2 regions of the Parviterribacter kavangonensis genome follow, and region 1 is predicted to be linked to the other one. Evidence: riboswitches for the same ligand, from Rfam matches in the RefSeq annotation. Region 1 holds a riboswitch; the other holds the start of a gene.
The links. A riboswitch is a leader RNA that binds a small molecule or an ion and turns the genes downstream of it on or off. The one in region 1 is predicted to bind cyclic di-AMP.
Positions count from the first base shown of each region.

Region 2: it holds a riboswitch for cyclic di-AMP, as region 1 does, so the genes downstream of both, AC1UE4_RS10850 (DEAD/DEAH box helicase family protein) here and AC1UE4_RS18415 (peptidoglycan-binding domain-containing protein) in region 1, are expected to answer to the same signal.

Region 1 is NZ_JBXPJA010000002.1:541,113-548,264, forward strand. Features, by position in the region: gene AC1UE4_RS18410 (hypothetical protein) at 1-1,332, opposite strand, end outside; cyclic di-AMP (ydaO/yuaA leader) riboswitch at 1,487-1,651, shown strand; gene AC1UE4_RS18415 (peptidoglycan-binding domain-containing protein) at 1,671-2,471, shown strand; gene AC1UE4_RS18420 (LOG family protein) at 2,576-3,193, shown strand; gene AC1UE4_RS18425 (oxidoreductase) at 3,163-4,092, opposite strand; gene arfB (alternative ribosome rescue aminoacyl-tRNA hydrolase ArfB) at 4,097-4,579, opposite strand; gene AC1UE4_RS18435 (hypothetical protein) at 4,486-4,779, opposite strand; gene AC1UE4_RS18440 (cold-shock protein) at 4,908-5,111, shown strand; gene AC1UE4_RS18445 (rhodanese-like domain-containing protein) at 5,121-5,474, opposite strand; gene AC1UE4_RS18450 (TetR/AcrR family transcriptional regulator) at 5,543-6,160, shown strand; gene AC1UE4_RS18455 (cupin domain-containing protein) at 6,179-6,592, opposite strand; gene AC1UE4_RS18460 (D-arabinono-1,4-lactone oxidase) at 6,615-7,152, shown strand, end outside.
Region 2 is NZ_JBXPJA010000001.1:2,108,090-2,115,241, forward strand. Features, by position in the region: gene htpX (zinc metalloprotease HtpX) at 1-614, shown strand, start outside; gene pspAB (PspA-associated protein PspAB) at 618-1,190, shown strand; gene AC1UE4_RS10820 (aminoglycoside adenylyltransferase domain-containing protein) at 1,195-1,812, shown strand; gene AC1UE4_RS10825 (CGNR zinc finger domain-containing protein) at 1,809-2,399, opposite strand; gene AC1UE4_RS10830 (GNAT family N-acetyltransferase) at 2,522-2,770, shown strand; gene AC1UE4_RS10835 (AraC family ligand binding domain-containing protein) at 2,767-3,165, shown strand; gene pspAA (PspA-associated protein PspAA) at 3,142-3,441, opposite strand; gene AC1UE4_RS10845 (PspA/IM30 family protein) at 3,438-4,196, opposite strand; gene AC1UE4_RS10850 (DEAD/DEAH box helicase family protein) at 4,252-4,782, opposite strand; cyclic di-AMP (ydaO/yuaA leader) riboswitch at 4,817-4,963, opposite strand; gene AC1UE4_RS10855 (hypothetical protein) at 5,009-5,782, opposite strand; gene AC1UE4_RS10860 (cell wall-binding repeat-containing protein) at 5,845-7,035, shown strand; gene AC1UE4_RS10865 (hypothetical protein) at 7,032-7,152, shown strand, end outside.

The sequences.
Region 1 (7,152 bases):
AAGCGTCGCGCTGCCCGGCGGGACGCGCTTGAGCTCGCCGCCCGACGGCTTGTAGAAGCCCGACCAGTCGGCCGCGCAGACGTCCTTGCACGGCTTCCCGGCGACGAAGTCGATCGGCGCGACCGTCGTGTAGTCGCCCGCGACCGACGGCGCGTTCGACCAGCCGGCGATCTTGCCGCCGCCGTCGTTGAGGCGCGCCTCGACGGAGATGCTGCGCGTGTCGCCGCCCGCCGTCTTGACGCGGACCGGGATCTTCGACTTGTAGGCGAACATCTGCCGCGGCTGCGGCGAGACGACCTCGATCTGCGGAGCGACGAAGTCGCCGCACGGCTCGGTCAGCTTGTCGCCGTCGGCGGTGTAGCTCTTGAAGGCGGCCAGCGCGGGGGCGTTGCCCGAGTCGAAGAGGCCGTAGCCCGCGTCACGGTCGGTGTACCAGAGCGCCGCCTTGACGTAGTCGCCCTCCTGCGCGAGGCAGTGGAAGCCCTCGAGCATGAACTGGGCCTGCTGCGCCGGCGTCACGCCCTCGTTCTTCTTGCCGGCCCACTGGCCGACCGGGCAGGTCGCGCTGGAGACCATCCAGCCCATCTCGGTGACGTAGACGCCCTTGTCCGCGTCGCCGTTGGCGACCATGACCTTCCGGACCTCCTTGATGCCCAGGAAGGTGTACCGGTTCTCCTTGCCGTCGACGAAGAGCCGCTTGTACGGCGAGTCGATGAGGCAGGCGGTGTCCGTGTGGACGCCCACGCCGTCGAACGAGCCCTTCGCGCCGGCGGCGTACGCCGCCTGGATGAAGTCGTAGTTGTTGCCGGTCGTCGGCCCCATGAGGACCGTCGCGGTCGGGTCGACCGACTTGACGCCGGAGTACGAGCGCTTGAGCAGGTCGACGTAGTTCGCGACGTTCGGAGCGGGACGCCACCACTGGCCCTCGTCCTGCTCGTTCCAGATCTCGTACGCGATCGTGTTCGAGCCGGCCAGGCCGCGCGCGAGCCGCGCCAGGCGGTTCGCCCAGTCCTGCGGGTCGGCGGGCGGGTCGTGCGTGGCGTTCGCGACGACGAACATCGTCTTCAGCCCGAGGCGCTTCTCGGTCTGGACCTTCTGCGCGAGCTGCGAGACCGACGGCTGGCTGTTGACGTCGAAGTCGTCGAGGAAGAGGAAGTGCCGGACCCACTGGGCGCCGGTCCCGGCGGCCTCCTGGATCTGCGCGTCCGTGACGGAGACCCCGCCGGCGATGTTCAGGCCCGGCTCCGGGCCGGTCTTCGTCCACGCCGCCTGGGCGGCAGCCGGGACGAGGAGGCACGCGAGCAGGGCGAGCAGGGGGATGGTTCGACGCACTTGAGCAGGACTCCGGGGTGGGGAACGGACGGGCTCCAGCCACAGCATCGGAACGGGCGCGGGGGAGCTTTAGCCCCCGGGGACCCCGGGGTTAGCGTGAGCGACGTCACACAGGTGGCGGTCCGTCACCGCAAGTCGCTATCTTCTCCGCCGTTGTTATGACCAGCCGAGTCTTCGCCCCCGGTGGGCGGAGAGCGGGGGATCCATTGGTCGCTGCCCGTCAGCGACCGGGGGCGAATCACCGTCTTCGTGCGGTGTAGCGCTGCTCTTTCTGCGCGAGCCCGACAGCTAACCCCGTAGGCGCCCCGTGAAAGAGAGAGGTCGTCGTCCGCGTGCCCATGCAGGTCCCGTTCTCCCGATGCGTCGTGCTGGTCGCGACGTGCCTCGCCGTGCTTCTGACCGGTCCGGTCGCGTCGTCCCAGGCGGCCAAGCTGGGCTCACGCCAGCTGACGGAGGGCTCCCGCGGCGCCGACGTGCGCCAGCTGCAGTCGCTGCTGCGCAAGGCCGGGTTCCGCCTGCGCGCCGACGGCGTCTTCGGCCACGGCACGTACAAGATCGTCCGCGTCTTCGAGCGCGAGCTCGGCCTTCCCGTCGACGGCGTCTTCACCCGCACCGACCTGCGCCGCCTGCGCGCCGCCCTGAAGCCGGCCACCAGCAACGGCGGCATGACCTACGGCGCGGAGCAGAACAAGAACCGCGCCCGCGCGGTCTCCACGCAGGAGGTCGCGGGGGAGAAGGCGCAGCTCACCTCCGACGGCCTGGCGATCGCCCCGGCGAGCGCTCCGCAGGAGGTCAAGGACATCATCGCCGCGGGCAACAAGATCGCGAAGCTGCCGTACCGCTACGGCGGCGGCCACGGCGACTGGGAGGACACGGCGTACGACTGCTCCGGCTCGGTGTCCTACGCGCTCCACGGCGCGAAGCTGCTCAAGGCGCCGATGCCCTCCGGCTCGTTCACCTCGTGGGGCAGGAGCGGCCCCGGCGAGTGGGTCACGATCTACGCCAACGGCGGTCACATGTACATGGTCGTCGCCGGTCTGCGGTTCGACACGAGCGGCCGCTCGCGGGCGGGAACGCGCTGGCAGAAGGACATGCGTTCCGCGTCCGGGTACACGGTGCGCCATCCTGAGGGGCTCTGAGCTCCCCAGAACCCCTTCGCCACCCGAGCGCCGACGAGGAGCTCTTCGCCGCCGAGCTCCCGTCGGTCCTCGCGGAGATCACCGACGCGCAGCGCGTGGAGCGCATGCGCGCGGAGCTCGCCAACGGCTTCGAGATCCTGGGCGGGATCGAGCGCGGCGTCGCCGTCTTCGGGTCGGCGCGCACGCCGGAGGACCACCCGCGCTACGCGTTCGCCCGCGAGGTCGGGTGCGCGCTCGGGCAGGCGGGGTTCACGATCATCACGGGCGGCGGCCCCGGCCTCATGGCCGCGGCCAACCGCGGGGCGCGCGACGCGGGCGCGCCGTCGGTCGGCCTGACGATCGACCTGCCGTTCGAGCAGCACGAGAACAAGTGGCTCGACACGCGAGTCGACTTCCACTACTTCTTCGCGCGCAAGGTCATGTTCGTCCGCTACTCGGGCGCGTTCGTCGTGCTGCCCGGCGGCTTCGGGACGATGGACGAGCTGTTCGAGGCGCTCACGCTGATCCAGACGCGCAAGATCCGCTTCTTCCCCGTCGTCCTCGTCGGGACCGACTACTGGGGCGGGCTCGTCGACTGGCTGCGCGACCGGATGCTCGCCGACGGCAACGTCTCGCTGCAGGACATCGCGATGCTGCGCGTCACCGACTCGGTCGACGAGATCGTCGCGCTGTGCTCGGCGGCCGCGGACCGTCAGTGGACGGCGCGGCCGGGGAACTCGTAGGCCACGCCGGTCAGCTCCTCCGACGCCTCCCAGAGCCGCCGCGCGCTCTCCTCGTCGCGGGCGCGGCCGTTCGGCTGCACGAAGACGGGGTGCCCGCGCATCTCGCCGGCGCCGTCGGGGCCGATGAAGCTGCCGCCGGGCAGGTCCGGGACGGTCGCGGCGTAGAGCGTCGGCAGCGCGCCCATCGCGTCGCTCTGGGCGAACGTGCGGTTCAGGACCGCCATGAGGCCGCGCTCGAGCGGGTTCGGCGTGTGGGACTGCAGCTGCGTCGCGGAGTAGCCGGGGTGGGCGGCGACGCTCGTCAGCGGGCTGCCGGCCGCGGCGGCTCTGCGCTGCAGCTCGAGCGCGAAGAGCAGGTTCGCGAGCTTCGACTGCCCGTAGGCGAGCCAGCGCACGTAGTGGCGGTCGCCCTGCAGGTTGTCGAAGTTGATCCGGCCCGTCTTGTGGGCGGTGCTCGAGATCGTCACGACGCGCGGGTCGGCGGCGCGCTCGAGCTTCGGCAGCAGCAGGCCGGTGAGCGCGAAGTGGCCGAGGTGGTTCGTGCCGAGCTGCAGCTCGAAGCCGTCCTCGGTCCGCGCGCGGGCGACGGCCATGACGCCCGCGTTGTTGATCAGCACGTCGACGTGCTCGCCGGGCAGGTCGTCGGCGAACGCGCGCACGGAGGCGAGGCTGGCGAGGTCGAGCGCGCGGACGTCGAGGTCGGCGGACGGGACCTGCTCGCGGATGCGCTTCTCCGCGGCGCGGCCCTTCTCGACGTTGCGGCAGGCGAGCACCACGCGCGCGCCGCGGCGGGCGAGCTCGAGCGCCGCGTGCAGTCCGATCCCGCTGTTGGCCCCGGTGACCACGAACGTGCGGCCGGACTGGTCGGGCACGTCGGCGGCGGTCCACTTCGGTGGCATCGGGTCAGTCTCCCGCATCGGGGCGGCGGCGATCGCGCTTGCGCTCGCCCTGGCGGCGCTTGGCGTCCAGGCGCTTGACGCGCGACGCCTTGGTGGGCTTGGTGGGGCGCCGCGACTTCGGGACGTGCAGCGCGCGCTCGATGCGGTCGCGCAGCCGCTGCAGCGCGAGCTCGCGGTTGCGCGTCTGCGAGCGCGCGTCCTGCGCGACCGCGGTCACGCGCGCGCCGTGGCGCGCGCGGACGCGCTGCTTCTGGTGGTCGGTCAGGACCGCGGACGCGTCCACGTCGAAGACCGCCTCCACGCGGGAGGCGGTGACGTTGGCGTGCTGGCCGCCCGGGCCGGAGGACCGGCTCGTGCGGACCTCCGCCTCTGCGATCAGCGCGGTCCAGTCGATCAGGTGTCGGCGGGGTGGTCGGAGTTCCCCCGGATGGATTCCATCTTGTAGTCGTCCGGGTTGTCCACCTTCTCCCCGTCGATCTCGACCGATCCGTCCTCGTGGCGCCGCACGCTCGACGGGCCGAGGTTCTTCTCGGGGCCCTCGTCGTAGCCGTGGTCGCCCTCGCCGCCGCCGAACGTGACGTACTTGGCCTCGTCGTCCGGCCACTCCTCGAGGTCCTTCGGCGGGTCGTCCTCGAGCTCGGCGACCTTCTCGTGCGCCTTCTCCCACTGCTCCTTGGCGTCGCCCATCGTTCCTCCCCTTCGTCGCTCCGGAAGTTGGTACCCGCCCGCGCCCGCGCTTGCACGGCGAAGCGACTGCCGCTCAGGTACGTTGCCGCCGACAGCAACCCCCGCAGCACACGGAGGACCGACCTTCCATGGCCACAGGGACCGTCAAGTGGTTCAGCGACGACAAGGGCTTCGGGTTCATCACGCCCGATGAGGGGAGCCGCGACCTGTTCGTGCACTTCTCCGGCATCGCCGAGGACGGCTACCGCTCGCTCCCCGAGGGCGCGCGCGTGTCCTACGAGGAGGAACCGGGCGACAAGGGACCGAAGGCCGTCAACGTCCGGAAGATCTAGCGCCGGGCGTCAGTGGTCGGCGACCTCGCCGCCGCCGGCGACGGGGAGCCCCTCGTCGTGCCAGCGCTGCAGGCCGCCGGCCATCGACCACGCGTCGTAGCCCGACGCCCGGAACGCCTGCGCCGCCATCGCGCTGCGTGAGCCGAGGCGGCACTGGAAGACGATCTGCTGATCGCGCGGGAGCGTCTCGGCCTGCGAGGCGAGCCGCTCGAGCTCGATGTGGCGCGAGCCCTCGATGTGGCCCGCGTCGCGCTCGTACGGCTCGCGCACGTCGATCACGACGGCCTCGCCGCTGTCGAGCAGCTCCTTGGTCTGCTGCGGAGTGACTTCGATCTCGGTGTTCACGAGGGGGTTCTTCGCCATGTCGCATCGGATGATGCCGACGTCCGCCCTCACGATACGACGACGCGTCCATATCCTCGGTGCGAGAGATGCGGCTTCGCGCGTACACCCGGCTGCAGGTCGACGAGCGGCGCCGGCAGCTGCTCGACCGTGCGACCGAGCTGTTCGCCACCCACGGCTACGACGAGCTGTCGATGGCGAAGATCGCGCGCGAGGCGGGCGTCTCGAAGCCGCTGCTGTACCACTACTTCCCGAACAAGCGGAAGCTGTTCGAGGCGGTGCTCGCGGCCGGGACGGAGGAGGCGCTCGCGCGGATCGCGACCGATCCGAGCCGGCCGGGGCACGAGCAGCTGCAGGAGGCGCTCGACTCCTACCTCGAATGGATCGCCGGGAACCCGGGCGCGTACGAGAAGCTCATGCGCAGCGCCGGGATCCCCGAGGTCCGCGAGGTCATCGACGGCGTCCGCGAGTCGACCGCGCAGCGGATCCTCGAGGGCCTCGTCCCCGGCGGCGCCCCGCCGGCCGTCCGCGCCGCCGTCCGCGGGTGGCTCTGGTACATGGACGGCGTCTGCCTGGACTGGGTGCGCGAGAAGGACCTCGAGCGCGACCGGGTGAGAGGCCTCCTCCTCGGGACGCTGCTCGGCGCCCTCACCGCGGCGGGGTTCGACCCGGCGCCGCTGTTCGCGGCGGCGGAGACCCCGGAGTAGGGGCGGCGCGGAGACGCGTCAGCCGACGGGGAGGTCTTCGGGGAGCGGGACCTCTTGCGGCGGCCGGCCGGTCTGCTCGTCCCACGACTCGAACGCCTCGCCGTCGCGGCCGACGTGCTCGCCGTGGCCGCCGAGCGCGAGCATCACGAGCTTCTCGCGGCCCCGGTTGACGAGCTGGCGGCGCGTCTGCGCGGGGACGTGGACGAGGACGTCGGGGCCGAAGACGTGCTCCTCGCCCTCGACGAGCAGCGTCAGCGTCCCCTCGAGCACGAGGTAGACCTCCTCCTGCTGCCCGTGCCGGTGGATCCGGCCGCGCTGGCCGGGGAGCAGGACCATCTGGTTGATCCCGAAGGACGTCACGCCGAGGTCGGAGCGCAGGCGGACGAAGCGCTCGTCGGCCGTGCGGTCGAGCCGTGCGGTGGAGATGCTCATCGCGACCGGGATACTGGCACGCGTGTGGAGCAACTGGTCCGGCGAGCAGACGTGCGCGCCGCGGGCGATCGAGCGGCCGGGGACGACCGCGGAGGTGGCCGCGGCGGTCGAGCGGGCCGCCGAGCGCGGCGAGGTCGTCCGCGTCGCCGGTGCCGGGCACTCGTTCACCGACGCGGTGCTCACCGAGGGGACGCTGCTGCGGCTCGACGCGATGGACGCGATCGTCGACGCCGATCCCGGCAGCCGCCGCGTCCGCGTGCAAGCCGGCATCAGCCTGCGCAAGCTCAGCGACGGCCTCGCCCGGTACGGCCTCGCGCTCGAGAACATGGGGGACGTCGACCCGCAGTCGATCGCCGGCGCGACGGCGACCGGCACGCACGGCACGGGGGCGACGCTGCGGAACCTGTCGGCGGCGGTCGAGGCGGTGCAGCTCGTCGACGGCCGCGGCCGCGTGCGCGAGCTCGAGGGCGGCGACGCGCTGCGGGCCGCGCGCGTCTCCGTCGGGGCGCTCGGCGTCGTGACGGAGATGACGCTGCGCTGCCTGCCGTCGTACACGCTGC
Region 2 (7,152 bases), on a different contig from region 1:
CCGACCTACCCAAGCCGCGGATCGCAGTCGCGCGCACGTCGATGCCGAACGCCTTCGCGATGGGCCGCTCGCAGAAGCACTCCACCGTCTGCGTGACGACGGGGATCATGGAGCTGCTCTCCCCCGCCGAGCTGGAGGGCGTGCTCGCGCACGAGCTCGCGCATATCCGCCACCGCGACGTCGTGATCATGACGATCGTCGCCTTCTTCGCCTCGATCGCGTCGATGATCCTGCAGTTCGGGTTCTTCTTCGGCGGGGGCGACGACGACGACAACCCGAGCTTCTTCGCGCTCATCGCGGTCGCGCTGGCCGTCTACGTCGTCTCGTTCTTCCTGATGCAGGCGCTGTCGCGCTACCGCGAGTACGCGGCCGACCGCGGCGCCGCGGAGATCACCCGCCGGCCGAGCGCGCTCGCCTCGGCGCTCATGAAGATCAACGGCACGATGGACCGCATCCCGCAGCAGGACCTGCGCGCGCACTCCGAGCTGGCCGCGTTCTACATCTCGCCGCCGACGAAGCAGTCGGTGTTCGCGCTGTTCTCGACCCACCCGCCGATGGAGAAGCGGATCGCGGCGCTCGCCCGCCTCGAGCAGCAGCTCCAGGGCGCGGCGTAGGCGATGGGCTTCCTCGACGCCTTCCTCGGCCGCTCGCGCGTCGCGCAGCCGGCCAAGAAGGACCGGCTCTTCGCGCTGACCACCGCGTACGTGACGCTCGAGACCGAGCACGGGATCACGACCGCGGGCAAGGCCGGGATCGTCTTCCAGTCCGACCCGACGAGCGACTTCAACCGGATCGTGAGCGAGACCGAGGAGATCCTGCGCGCGACGGGCGACGAGACCGGGACGACCGTGCAGACGAGCGAGGACTCGTACGGCTACCGCTGGGTCGTGCTGAGCGATCCCGACGTCGAGGACCTCGTGGTCGGCGTCAACGCGGTCAAGGACGGGCTCGACACGAGCGGCTACGGCGACCGCGTGCTCGCGTGCGTCTTCTCGTTCCGCGAGCAGGACCGGCCGGTGTACTTCATCTACAACGTCAAGCGCGGGTCGTGGTACCCGTTCGTCCCCGCGCCGGGGACGCAGCAGCGCAACACCGAGCGCGAGCTGCAGCTCAAGGCGATGCTCGGCGGCGAGCTGCCCATGGAGCCGGAGCTCGAGCGCTGGTTCCCCCTCTGGGGCGTGCCCCTCTAGAGACATGCCGGAGGACGTCCGGGCCTACCTCGAGGAGCTGGTTCCCCGGCTGCGTGGGGTGCTCGGCGACCGGCTGGTCAGCGCCGCGGTCATCGGCAGCGTCGCGTTCGACGCCTACGTGGATGGCGCGAGCGACGTCGACGTCCTCGTGGTCGTCGACGACCACCTCGACGACGAGCGGCGGTCGATCGTCATCGACCGCTGCTCGCATCGCAGCCTCCCGTGCCCGGCGCGCAAGCTCGAGCTCGTCGTCTACACGCGGGCGCAGGTGGCGGCGCCGGAGCGTGAGCAGCGCTGGGAGATCAACCTCAACAGCGGGGCGAGCGAGCAGGTCGCCGAGACCGACCCGCGGCTCGAGTCCTGGCACTGGTTCGTGCTCGATCTCGCGCAGGCCCGCGAGCACGCGATCACCCTGACCGGCCCGTCGGTGCGGCAGCTCATCGGCCCCGTGCCCGCCCCGCTCGTGCGCGAGGCGCTCGCCGAGGGCCTCGCGTGGGCGGCGCGCCACGAGCCGGGCGAGTCGCTCGTCCTCGCCGCGGCGCGGACGTGGCACTGGCACGCGACCGGCGCGTTCGCGAGCAAGGACGCCGCCTGGCGCTGGGCGCGCGAGCAGCTCGGCTAGCGCCGGGCGCTCGAGCGCTTCCTGGCGGCACGCTGGCGCTCGCGGTGCGCGCGCGCCTTCGCGCGGTTGCCGCAGACGGCCATGTTGCACCACACGCCCGAGCGGTTCTTGGAGTGGTCGTAGAACGCCCACTTGCACGTCTCCCACGGGCACGCCTTCAGCCGGTCCCACGTCCCGTCGGCCTGCGCCGCGGCGACGATCGCGAGCAGCTCGCCGAGCACGGCGTCGACGCCGGCCGCCGCGGGCGCGAGGGCCGCGACGCCGTGCGCGTCGAAGCGCACCGCCAGCGCCGCCCGCCGCGCCGTCGCGTCGACGACGCGCGCCGCCTCGGGATCGACCGCGTAGTCGCCGCCGTGGTGGCCGAGCAGCAGCTCGCGCAGCGCCTCGCGCAGCGCGACCGCCCGCTTCAGCTCCGCCGCGGTGACGCGAAGCTCCGCGGCGTCCGCGCCTCCGAGGCCCTTCTCCGCGGCCCACGCGGCGAGCGCCTCCGGCGTCCCCAGCTCATCGCCCTCCGGCTTCTCCAAGTCCACCGAGTTGACGAACTCGCGGACCACCTCGAGCCGTCCGGGCGCCGCCTGGCTGCTCACGTTCCACCGTCCTCCAACGTTCTCTGATGGCAAGCCATCACGAACCACACTACCAAAAGCGCTTGACTGGTTACGTAACCGGTCATACCATGTAGGTAGTTACGAATCGATCGGAGGCCATCGTGCTCACCCCCTCGCAGTGGAACGCCATGACGATCCGGCCCGCAGGCCCCGAGGACCGTGGCCGGCTGGCCGACCTCGCCGCCCTCGACAGCGCGCGTCCGTTCGCCGGCGACGCGCTCGTCGCCGAGGTCGAGGGCGCGCCCGTCGCCGCGCTCGAGCTGCGCACGGGCCGCGGCATCGCGGACCCGTTCACGCCGAGCGCCAAGCTGCTCGACCTCCTGCGCATCCGCGCCGCGCAGCTGCGATGAGCCATCGCGTCGCGCGGATCGACGAGATCGAACGCCACCGCGTCGTCGACGGGCAGCTGTGGTGGCACCCCGTGCGGGACCACCTCGGCGTGCGCTCGTTCGGCACGAACGCGTACGTCGCCGACGCGGCCGGCGACCTGGTCGTCGAGCCGCACGACGAGGACGAGTTCGAGGAGCTCTACGTCGTCGTGCGCGGGGCCGCGCGGTTCACGGTCGACGGCGAGACGTTCGACGCGCCGCAGGGCGCGCTCGTCCTCGTGACGCCCCCGTCGCAGCGCGTGGCGCACGCGCTCGAGCCGGGCACGACCGTGCTCGCGGTCGGCAACGTGCCCGGCCGGGCGTACGAGGTCAGCGAGTGGGAGACGCGGTGGCTACGCGCTGCCCGGCAGCAGTGAGTCCGGGATCACGCCGTCGCCGCTGAAGTCCCGCTTGGCCTCTTCGAGGTCGGTGTCCTGCGGCGGCAGGATGACGTCGGACTCGCGGAGGTCGTCGTCGGCGAGCTTCGTGCCGCGCGAGCGGACGAGCTCGAGCAGCTGATCGAACAGCTCGCGGTACCGGGCCTCGTCGCCCGCCTCGACCGCCTCGACGACGCGGTTGTCGAGGTCGTTGATCTCCTCGAGCGCGTCGTCCGACAGCTCGAACTGGTCCTCGGTCGCAATGCGGACGATCACTGGTTGCCCCCCTGGCCGAGCTCGCCGGCCGGCTTGGGGCTCTCGCCCGAGCCGAGCTCCGCGCGCATCTTCGACAGCTCGTCGTCGACCGCGCTGGCGCTCGTGAGCTCGCGCAGCTGCTTGTCGATGTCGTCCTCGCCCGAGCCGAGCGCGGTGAGGTCCTCGAACGTCCCGGCCGCCTCCAGCTCCTCGACCGCCGACGCGCGGGCGCGCATCTGCTCGGTCTTGTCCATCGCGCGCTGCATCGCGAGGCCCACGTCGGCCATCTGCTCGCCCACGCCGGTCGCGGCCTCGGAGATCTGCACCTGGGCCTCGGCGGCGGAGTACTGCGCCTTGATGACCTCCTTCTTGGTGCGGAAGGCCTCGATCTTCGCGCGCAGCTTCGCCTCGTTCTCGACGAGCCGTTGCTGCTGGTCCTCGAGCTCGCCGACCTGCTGGTCGAGCGACTGCAGCTCGGTCTGCGCGAGCTGCTTGCGCTCGAGCGCCGCGCGCGCGAGCTCCTCGTTCCCGGCGGCGAGCGCCTGGCGCGCCTGGGTGTCGAGCTTGACGACCTGCTGCTCGAGCTTGCCGCTCTGCATCTGCAGGCGCTTCTTGGACGTCACCACGTCGGCGATGCCCTTCTTGACGTTCTGCAGCAGCTCGAGCTGCTTCTCGTACGAGTAGTCGAGGGTCTCCTGCGGGTCCTCGGCGCGATCGAGGAGCTTGGAGACCTTCGCCTTGACGATGGTGGAGAACCGTCCGCTCATCCCGGGCATGCGGGCACCGTACCAGCGCGCGGGCGCTGGCTTCCGGCGGGTTCCTGCGGGTGGTCTAGAAGCCTTCGGGGTGGCGCGCGCGGAAGCCGCGCGTCGAGCGCAGCGTCGGGCGCCAGCGGGGGCCCTTGCCGCCGCGCGGGTCGCCCGCGGCGCTCGTGTCGAGCCGCAGCCCGGCGATGACGACGAACGCGTGACCGGGGTTCGTGTAGATGGTGATCCACTCGCCCGGGCCGGCCTCTCCCCAGCGCATGAACGAGCCGGAGTCGAGCGGCGACTTCAGCAGCTCGGCGCCGATGAGCGCGTAGGAGACCGTGCCGGAGCAGTCGTAGCCGAAGTCCTCGACCTTGGCGTGGCCGCCACCGTACTTGTAGGGCTTGCCGATGAGGCGGTTCGCCGACGCGATCGCCTCGCGCACCTCGGCCGGCGCGCCGGCGGGAGCGACCGCGAGGCCGTCCTTGCCGATGATCGCCTTCGCGCCGTTCCACGTGGCGCGCTGCGCCTTGACCGGATCCTTGTACGTCGCGCCACCGGTGCTGGCAGCCGACGCTGCGGCGGGGGCAAGCCCCAGCAGCACGGCACAGCTCACGATGGACGCAGCAACGCGGGAACCCCGCAAAACCAACACCTCTCTCGTCGGCCTGCGGGGTTAGCTGACGGGCTGGCGCTGAGAAAGCCTGCGCCTCGCGTCACTCTGGACGCGACTCGCCCCAAACAACGTGGGTCCCCCGCTCCCTGGCCTGTTGCCAGGGATTCGGCATCGGTGCGGCACCGTACCCGATCTGCACGAGAACATGCGCCGCGGTTGTCCTCCGTTACATCGGTTTGCGCCTGTGCACCTTGAGCGCGACGGCCGCCAGAAGCGCCGCGAGCAGCGTTGCGGCGCCCATCCGCAGGCCGAGGGGAAGAGGCGGCGCGCCGCTGCCGCACGCGCGTGCGGACGCGTGGAACCCGGCCGGATCCGCCCATGCCGTCGGGGGATCGCGGTCCTGGAAGGCGGGGCCGCGCGGGCTCGACGCTTCCGCCGGGTTCCACCAGCGCGCCTTGGCGCGTCCCCATCTGCCCGGCCAGCGCACCCACGGCCCGAGTTGGCGCACCAACGGCATGACCACGCGTCCATCTCCGCGCGCCTCGTCGTCGGGATCTGGCCACGGGCGGCCGTGCTCGCCCGGGGTCGGATACGAGGCGTGGGAGCCGTTCGCCACGTAGATCCGGCCCCGCCACGGGCACGCCTCGGCCCACTTGTGCTGCGAGAACGTCGCCACGGCGGGCCCGCGGCCGGTGCCCACCTGCACGAGCTCCCAGTCGCCCTCGTGCCGCCCGGTCCGCAGGATCCCGCGGTCCTGCGGGTTGTCCGCGTAGAGGAGCCAGAACTGCGTCCACGTCCGCCCGTCGGTGCCTCGGACGACGCGGCGGTAGACGACGTCGGGAAGGGGGTCGACGCGCGGGCGCAGCGCGATGCGGTCGCCGGCGACGCGGGCGGTGAGCGCCTCGACCGCCGTCGCGCGGTCGCCCTCGCGGGCGTCGTAGAAGAGGGTGGGCGCCGGGACCGCGCCACCGCGCGTCTGCGCCGCGACGGCTCTCGGCATCTCGATCGGGGGCGGTTCGGAAGCGACGATGGGTGGGAAGCCTGCCGAGTACGTTGTCCCGCGTGCGCCGGCCACTGCTCCTGCTCGCCCTCGTCGCGCTCCTCGCCGGCTGCGGCAAGAAGGACGACGACGCGGGCGACGCCAACCCGATCACGCCGAAGGCGAGCGTCAAGGGCGAGGAGAAGGAGGCCGCGCAGGACCTCGGCTTCCCGGCGTTCGCCACGAAGAACACGACGCGGGTCGGCTCGGCGGACCCGGTCGCGACGGCCGCCGCCGTCGCGCGCGCCGTGTACCCCGGCACCGAGTCGAAGACCCGCCCGCAGGCGGTCGTCCTGGTCGACGGGGACAACTGGCAGGGCGGCGTGGCGGCCGCGGCGCTGATGGCGCAGCCGATCGGCGCGCCGGTGCTGCTCACCGACGGCACCGACCTCCCGGCCGCCACGAAGGATGCTCTGGACGCGCTCGCGCCGACGGGCTCGCGCGCGGCGGGCGGCGCGCAGGTCGTCCGCATCGGCGACGTCGCGCAGCCGGAGGGCCTGAAGTCCAGCGACGTGAAGGGCGGCAACGGGATCGCGCAGGCGGCGGCGATCGACGCATTCCTCTCGGCCGCGCGCGGGCGCACGAGCGACGCGGTCGTCGTCACCGGTACCGACCGGCCCGACCTCGCGGTGCCCGCCGCGGGCTACGCGGCGAAGTCCGGCGACCCGGTCCTCTTCACCGAGCGCGACAGCCTCCCGCCCGCGACGCGCCAGGCGCTCGGCCGCCACCAGCAGCCGAAGATCTACGTGCTCGGCGACGAGAAGATCGTGTCGGCGAGCGTCGAGAAGCAGTTGCGGCGGCTCGGAACGGTCAAGCGGATCGACGGGACGGGCGGCGACGCCACCGCCAACTCGATCGCGTTCGCGCGCTACCTCGACGGAGCGTTCGGCTGGGGCGTCATCGACCCCGGGCACGGGCTCGTGTTCGTCGACGCGAAGCGGCCGATGGACGCGGTCGCCGCGTCGCCGCTGTCGGCCAGCGGCACGTACGGCCCGCTGCTGCTGCACGACGGCTCGTCGAAGGTGCCGCGCGCGCTCGAGAGCTACCTGCTCGACATCCAGCCGGGCTACCGGCGGGATCCGGTGCGCGGGGTCTACAATCGCGGCTGGGTGATCGGGGACGAGACGGCGATGCCGATCGTGACCCAGTCCCGCATCGACGCCCTCCTCGAGATCTCCCCGGAAGACACCGACTCCACGTCGCCCTCATCGTGAGCGAAGCCGAGCATCCCGTCCGTCGCGAGCGCGACGTCACCATCGACGACGTCCGTCAGCTCATGGGCGCGTCGACCCCGCACTTCGCGCTGCAGATCCGCAACCGGATCGCCAAGC